One region of the Thermoanaerobacterium sp. RBIITD genome, then DNA from elsewhere that is predicted to be linked to it. Evidence: riboswitches for the same ligand, from Rfam matches in the RefSeq annotation. Region 1 holds a riboswitch; the other holds the start of a gene.

Region 1 (4,272 bases):
CTTGAGAATATACTGGCGGTAAAGTATTTCATCAATATCATTTAAGCTAGATAAAATAGCTTCTTTAGCAACATTAAACAAAAATTCGTCACCTTGTGCCATTGTATCAAAAAGCGTCTTTAATTCCAAATCCTGTATCAATATTTGCTCATTCCATGGTAAATCTTGTTTTAAATCAAAATCACGGTTTCTAAACATAAGAAATGTCTTCATGATTTTATCCGCTCCTTTATATAGTCATACGTGAGTCTGTATTTTTCCACAATTGATAAAGCATATGAAAGCCCATCAGCCGGCTTCCTTATAATTTTATAAGTTCTTTCTGCTGGATTATCTGGTACTACTGTACTAACTACATTTACAGTTTTTCCGCTATAAGAAGACAATCCATCTATAAATGTTACCCAAACACAAAGCAAATCCAATTTAATTATTTTATCCATTATCCTTTTGCTTAAAAAAACTGCATCTTTTAAGGTAGTGGAAGTAAATATTTCATTTATTATAATAATACTATTTGGTGTAGATTTACTAAAAATGTTATGAATTCTAATCAATTCGTCTTCTAATTTACCATGAAGATCATTTATGTTTTCCTCTCTTTCAAAATGTGTAAAAAACTTGTCGAATAAGAAAAGTTGTGCCTCGCTACCGGGGACAGGACAGCCTATACTAGCCAAATAATGTACCTGCCCAAATGTGCGAGCAAAAGTTGTTTTTCCACCTTGATTAGGACCAGATACGACGAAAATTCTTTCATTCCCTTTAAGATAAAAGTCATTTAAGACGACTGGCGATTGATTAGATATAAGTTTATTAGCTAAAGCCAAATCAAAACTTTCATAATCATAAACTTCCTTGCATGTACTGGAAATTTGCGGATAACAAAATTTTAATCCCACTTGTTTAAACATCGATATAAACTCTAAATAGGCCATATAAAATTGTATTTCACGATCAAAAACACTTATTTTTTCATCTATATAATTGATATTTTTTATGCAATAATTATCAAGATTTGTAAATATTTCTGGATATAATTGAACTACAAAATCCAATATATTTGCTTCAACATGGTTCATTTCCGTATATTCGGAAAATTTCATCCGATAGTCTTTCACATCTCCTTCTTTGAATTTTTTAAATGTTTTTTCAACTATATCGCTGTAATTAATTTCTGATTCATATTTACAAACCTTGATGCAGTTGCCATTTATAAGCAAACAATATTTTATAGATGATAATTCGGCTTTAAGCTTTTTTGTCCCAGACAAAAGTGAAGTAAAAGATTCAGATTCAACATACTTCGCTAGATATTCGCGAAATGCAAGAAAACCAGTTGATTTTAAATCTACAAGTGTTAAATCACGTGCTAAGCAAGTTACAGCTTCACAATAAATTTCAACTGCATCCAAAAACCAACTTTCCTTTTGGTATTTATAGTAAAGTTTATCTGCCTGTGCCAGATGTTCACGCATTTCATGAAATTTTTGAGCAAATGATTTTATATACTCAAATAATACTTTATTTTCAAGATCTTCCATTATTTCTTGACGATACCTGATTGCATTGATGTCATTTAATAAAGTATAAAAAAATGGTTTTAGATTATATTCTCCTCTGCCAAATGTTATAGCTTCTATAATCTGATCAAGATGTAAATCCGCAAAAAATTCAGGCTCTTCAAATAATTCTTTTTTTTGACTTGTTTTCAATATTTTTAAATAGTATGCTTTGAAAAGTCATTTAATTATAACACCTCCTTGGGTATTTATAGTATCAAATAAACTGCAACATATTCCGCATTTGTAACATATAGATAAATTCAGCAACATAAAAAATCTCCCCTTTGAAACCAACTCATATAAAAAGGCCGATAGCCATCTACTCTTTCTCGTAGAAGCCATCAGCCGTTATCAGCAATTCATAAGGGAGCTTCATCCCTTTTTTTTTACATTATAATTATAATACTTTTTGTTATAGTTCACAAGAATAATCCTTATTGTATTTCGCATATTAATATTCATATAAAGATGATGTAAAATATGTATGAAAGAGTTGATTAATATGAGGACTACAATAAATATTTCAGAAGAATTAATTAAGGAAACCGAGGCTATGTACAATACCAATGACAGATATATTGATTGCTGAAATATCTATATATACACTTGACAAGCATTTTAAATTAATACCAAATGTAAAATTCTATAAACCTTCTAAATAGAAAGAATATGAATCAAGAGCCATAAAATTACGGCTCTCTTTTATTTCCTAAAAACTTAATGCGGGAATCTTAAAGGCTTTTATAGATGGAAGAATACTTTCAGGATTAACTAAAGTTAGTAAGTATATAGGAACAATTTCAAGAATCTTGAATACAATTGTGGCTATATTCGGATTATTACTTTTAACGAGGAAATACTCTTATATTGTTGATATACTTATTAAGATAATACCATATAAACTACCTCTGGGTATGCAAAATAATAAAAGTTTTTTAATATTTTTATCTTCATAAGATCTTTATAATTACCTTGTATAATAAAAGCATAATAAAAAATTGAGGAGGAATTTATGATGAAGAAGAAAGTTTTAGCTATAATTGCAGGCGTATTATTAATAGGTGCAATAGTATTTACACAAATACCTGCATTAAGAGCAAAAGCAGATACCTCAAATAATGGTTATGGCTATGGCATGATGAGCACAAATCTCAACTATAAAGCAATGTATAATTACATGAAAGGACTCACAGCAAAAGATGTGCAAAATATGATGGGTGGAAAAATAGACGAAAAAGATGCACAAAATATGCTTAATGCCTGCACGAATTCTTTAAAAAATACAACTAATGGGTCACAAAAATAATTTAGGATTTAGGAGCCTTATGGCTCTTTTTTTCTCACAATAAATTAAAGTTTTATCTAAAATTACCTAATGGAAATCCTCCAATAACTTTTCCTTGTATCGGCATAATCTCAAACTTCATGTCTTTCAATTCCTTGTTTTATTAAATTTTCATGCCTTGTTTTGACTTTCTTCCACTGTTTTAATATATGCTTTTAGTCTTCTTTGAATCCAACTATCAAGGGATTACGCTTTGCAACCAGCATATATGTCTTATATGCAGTTTCTGTTCGTCACGCCATGATTTTGCTGCTTACTTCTATCGCAACCTACCTATGTTGAGTACCCGGCCTCACGATGGACACCCTTATCTTTAGCTAACGGTTATGTGCTATCCCCCCATAACGGACTTTCGACGTCAAGGCTGCGCGCATGCCACCCACATAAAAATAGAACTCCTATAAAGAGTTCTATTTTTTTACATTCTTTATATCAAATTTTAAGTCATTTAGCTTTTCTCTTTGTTTTAATGATTTTAGCTCAAGGATTTTGAGATTCAATTCATTTTTAAGTTCATCCATATCAGAAATATCTTTATCAAGATCTTGCTTTCTCTTTTCAAGTGTAGATATCTTACTTTCCATGTCTATTTTTTCTTTAAGATAGTCTTTAGCTGAAGACTCGTCTGCGGAAAGCATTGTTTCTGCCGCTTTTTCAAGATTTGTTGCTTTTCTTTTTAAATCTTCAATCTGTGAAATTAATTCATTTTTTATCTTCAATGATTCTTCTTTAGCCTTATCAATTTGATTTAATTTGTCATAATACTTTTTTAATTCAAAATCAGTCTCACTGTATTCACTATTTGATTTCTTACGGCTATTTATCTCGATTCTCATTAAATCATCAATTGTAAGGTTACCACTTGCAGCATCTTTTCTTAATCTTGAATACAATTCTGTATCAATCTTACCTTCTGCATATAATCTATCTATTACTGTGATCATTTCATCATATCTGTCATATTCATAATGCCTTTCATGATGGTAACCACCACTTCCACAGCCTCCATAAATATCATAAAAATCAAAGATCTTGAAGAAACCTCTTCCGCCACATCCCATAAAAATCACTCCTTATTTATTTGATTTTTTCCATAATTCGTTTTTTTAGTTCTTCAAGTTCTTCATTGACTTTTTTCTCCTTTTCAATATTTTTTAATTCCTTCTCAACATTATCTCCATCATCTAAAATATTATCGAGCATACCTTCATCAACCATATAATCTATAGCCTGTGATTTAGCATATTTTTCTTTAATTTTTCCTTCCGCATTTTTTATCCTCTCCCCTATATTTGTTGAATCACCTGCAATTCCTGTCAATGTTTCCTTAATCATGACCTGGGCATCCGCTACTTTTTTCAT
Region 2 (4,272 bases), 1.1 Mb from region 1:
TATATCCTTTTTTTTGTTACAATTAAATAAATGAGGTGTTTTTATGTATCAGTCATTATACAGAAGATATAGGCCGCGCAAATTTAGTGAAGTTTTGGGGCAGGATCATATTGTCAGGACTCTGAAAAATCAAATAAAAACGGAAAGAATAGGTCATGCATATCTTTTTTGTGGTACTAGAGGCACAGGTAAAACAAGTATTGCCAAGATTTTTGCAAAAGCCGTAAATTGCCGTAATGCAAAAGATGGAGAGCCATGCAATAATTGCGATATATGTACATCTGCAAATAATAACTCACTAATGGATATTATAGAAATAGATGCTGCATCAAATAATAGTGTTGATGATATAAGAGACTTAAGAGATACTATCATATATGCTCCATCAATATGCAGGTACAAAGTATATATAATTGATGAAGTTCATATGCTATCAAGTAGTGCTTTTAATGCGCTTTTAAAGACTCTTGAAGAACCACCGTCACATGCTATATTTATATTGGCAACAACGGAACCAAACAAGATACCTGCTACGATTCTTTCAAGGTGCCAAAGATTTGACTTTAAGAGGATATCGTCGAAGGTCATAGCACAAAATATAAAGAGGATCTGTAGCGATAGCAAAATAAATGCAGAGGATAAGGCTATATCGACAATTGCACAATATGGAAATGGTTCAATGAGAGATGCTATAAGCATTCTCGAACAGTGTGCATCATATAGCGATGTATTAACATATGATGTTGCATGTGATATCCTTGGCACAGTAAATGATGATACTATATACGACCTTATAAAAAGTATAAATGATAAAGATGCGAAAGAATCAATGAAAAAAATTGACAAATTGATGCTTTATGGTATAGATATAAGCAATTTAATTAAATCAATATTAAACTTCCTAAGAGATGTGCTTATATATAAAACCTGCGGTGAGGAATCTAAAGATATACTTGATGTCGATATAAGCGGTAAAAAGCTTTTGGCGGCTGAATTTGATACTACATTTTTGTCAAATGCCATTGATAAATTAATGGAGCTACAAGGTACAATTAGATACTCTGCATCACCAAGGATACTGCTTGAAATAACCATCTTAAAACTCGTATGTCCTGAAATTTCACCGGATATGTCCAGTATTCTGAATAGGATTGAAAATCTTGAAAATAAATTAAATAATATAAAGAATCTAAATAATGAAATAGCACTTACTAAAGAAAAAAAAGTCAAAAATATAAAAAGCTCTAATGAAGAGAACAGGCTTGAAGATTTAAAAAGAGAGGAAGAAAGGGAAAATAATACAAAAGATGAAGAAACTAAGAAAGAAGATGTCACCAATATAGACATTAATGATATATGGAACAAGGCATTAAGAATGATAAAAAAAGATAGGCCAATGATTTATTCTTTTATGAACTTTGGAAAACCATATTTAAAAGATGATAAATTTATGGTAGAATATCCTGAGGAACAAGAATTATACGTAAATGAACTAAATAGGGTAGAAAATAAAGACTATATTAAAGATGTTATCAAGAAAATATCGGGAAATGAATATATTTTAGATTTTGTCACTGTAAAAAATGATGACGATAAATTACTAGAACAGGTTAAAAATTATTTTGGCGATGTAGAAATTATAGATTAAATATATTCACTACTAAGTCAAAATCAGCATATAAATAAGATAGAGCATTAAATATAAAATAGGAGGTATGCCTAATGGCAAAAGGAGGATTTCCAGGCGGTTTTAACATGAACAACATGATTAAACAGGCCCAGCAGATGCAGGAACAGATGAAAAAGGTACAGGAGGAGCTTGAAAGCAAGACAGTTGAAGAGACCGCAGGAGGCGGAGCTATTAAGGTTGTTGCGAATGGAAGAAAAGAGTTAATAAGCATTAAGATTGATCCTGCTGTTGTTGACAAAGATGATGTAGAAATGTTAGAGGACCTTGTATTGGCAGCAGTAAATCAGGCATTAAGAAGTGCTGAGCAGATGATTGCCCAGGAGATGGGAAAAGTAACGGGTGGCTTAAATATACCAGGTCTATTTTGAGGTGAATTAATTAATGAATTTTTATTCGAGGTCATTATCTAAGTTAATTGATGAATTGTCAAGGCTTCCTGGTATAGGAAGAAAGACGGCCCAGAGACTTGCCTTTTATATAATTGATATGCCGAAAGAAGATGTATCAAACTTGTCAAATGCTATTTTGGAGGCAAAGGAAAATTTGAGATATTGTACAGTCTGTTATAATTTTACCGACGGCGATTTATGCAATGTTTGCAGCGATAAGACAAGAGATCCTTCAACGATTTGCGTTGTATCTGATCCGAGGGATGTCGTTGCGATGGAAAAGACAAGGGAATATCATGGGCTATACCATGTACTGCATGGTGTGATATCACCGATGGATGGAGTTGGTCCTGAAGACATAAAAATCAAAGAACTTCTTGAAAGGATTAAAAATAATGATATAAAAGAAATTATTTTGGCAACAAATCCTGATATAGAAGGCGAAGCAACAGCTATGTATATAGCAAAATTAATTAAGCCCTTCGGCATAAAAGTTACAAGAATTGCACATGGTGTACCTGTTGGCGGTGACCTCGAATATACGGATGTAGTAACATTATCAAGGGCATTGGAAGGCAGAAGGGAAATGTAATCTTTACAAACAATATTGTACATCATAAAATGAAAATGGTGATGGAGCTCACCTATAATTGCTTTGAAAGCTAATGGCTCCTATTAGGTATCATAACCTAATAGGAGCCGTTTTAATTTACTAATTTTGTTATTTTTGATGAAATAATGGAGGGTGATTTTAATGGAGTATATATACATAGGTATTGGTGGATTTTTTGGGGCTATCATGAGGTACTTGGTTTCAAATTATTACCAAAATATTTGTCATACTGTTTTTCCTTTTGAGACATTTTTTATAAATGTATTTGGATCATTTTTACTAAGCTACATATCAAACTTAGCTCTTGAAGAGTACAATGTTGATTCAAATATACGATTGGCTATTACAACAGGATTCATAGGTGCTTTTACGACATTTTCTACTTTTACTAAAGAAACAATAGACTTATTAAGAGGAGGAAAAGTTTTAATTGCACTAACTTATGTTTTCCTTTCGATATTAAGTGGATTTATAATGTCATTTATGGGATTTGAATTCAGCGATAGGACAGTAAAATTTATAAGAGGACGTGAAAATAAATGATATCGAATATCTTGTATGTTGGACTCGGCGGTATTTTTGGTGCTATATTGCGCTATGAAATATCAAGGCATATTAAAGAAAATAGAGATTTTATTGTACCTGTAGAAACATTTTTGATAAATACGATGGGAGCATTTTTGCTTAATATTTTATCAAATCCTAAGGTGTTCTACATAATGAATAATGATATAAGATTATTTTTATTGACTGGCTTTATAGGTGCTTTTACGACGTATTCGACTTTTTCACATGAAACGATAAGTCTTTTGCGGCAAAAACATTATTTACATGCTTTTTTATACAGTGCAATGACAGTTATTATAGGACTTTTAGGGGCATTTTTTGGTTATTATGTTGGAAATATTTTTTAAATAGTGTATTATAATATGTATACATACAAATGAGGGGGGAAGACTTTGATTTTAAATTATTTTAGATTATTATCAGCATTATCACTATCACTTGACATTCTCGAGAGAAGAAATTTTGGTCATGCACGCAAAGTTGCATACATAGCTATACGTTTATCAAAGAATTTGTACCTTAACGAAAATGATGAACATATGATATTCTATTCTGCTTTTCTCCATGATATAGGCAAAAATGACACATATGAAGATTTTACATCGACCGAAACATGGAAGCACTCTCTAAGAGGTAGTGAAATAGTAAAAGACATCCCACACGGGTTAGAGTTTTCAGAATTTATAAAGTATCATCATGAAAATTGGGACGGAAGCGGACATTTTCATCTTAATGGTACTTCTATACCTATTGAATCACAAGTAATATATTTAGCAGATCAATTCGATATAAAATACAATACGGTTTCTAAAGAATCAAATGAATATGATACAAGAAAGTACATAAAAAAATGGTTAGTAAATGAGTCTGGCAAAGCATTTAATCCCTTGATTGTAGACGTTATGTTAGACCTTATAAACCAAGAAAAATTTTGGCTTGATTATGAGTTTTATGATACATTTAGTATCTTAGAACCATATGTTAAAAATGAACTCATAACTATAGATATAAAT

What was found. Region 1 has a riboswitch for fluoride ahead of CPG45_RS12265 (MutS-related protein). Riboswitches for the same ligand answer to the same signal wherever they lie in the genome.
Region 2: linked by a shared signal. The riboswitch ahead of crcB (fluoride efflux transporter CrcB) and the one ahead of CPG45_RS12265 (MutS-related protein) in region 1 are both predicted to bind fluoride.

Annotation. Positions count from the first base shown of each region.
Region 1 is NZ_LT906662.1:2,543,328-2,547,599, reverse strand. Features, by position in the region: gene CPG45_RS17650 (hypothetical protein) at 1-213, opposite strand, end outside; gene CPG45_RS12265 (MutS-related protein) at 210-1,715, opposite strand; fluoride riboswitch at 1,891-1,954, opposite strand; gene CPG45_RS12255 (hypothetical protein) at 2,581-2,871, shown strand; gene CPG45_RS12250 (hypothetical protein) at 3,321-3,971, opposite strand; gene CPG45_RS12245 (PspA/IM30 family protein) at 3,988-4,272, opposite strand, start outside.
Region 2 is NZ_LT906662.1:1,475,066-1,479,337, forward strand. Features, by position in the region: gene dnaX (DNA polymerase III subunit gamma/tau) at 44-1,648, shown strand; gene CPG45_RS06850 (YbaB/EbfC family nucleoid-associated protein) at 1,723-2,058, shown strand; gene recR (recombination mediator RecR) at 2,072-2,671, shown strand; fluoride riboswitch at 2,700-2,761, shown strand; gene crcB (fluoride efflux transporter CrcB) at 2,834-3,235, shown strand; gene crcB (fluoride efflux transporter CrcB) at 3,235-3,606, shown strand; gene CPG45_RS06870 (HD domain-containing phosphohydrolase) at 3,652-4,272, shown strand, end outside.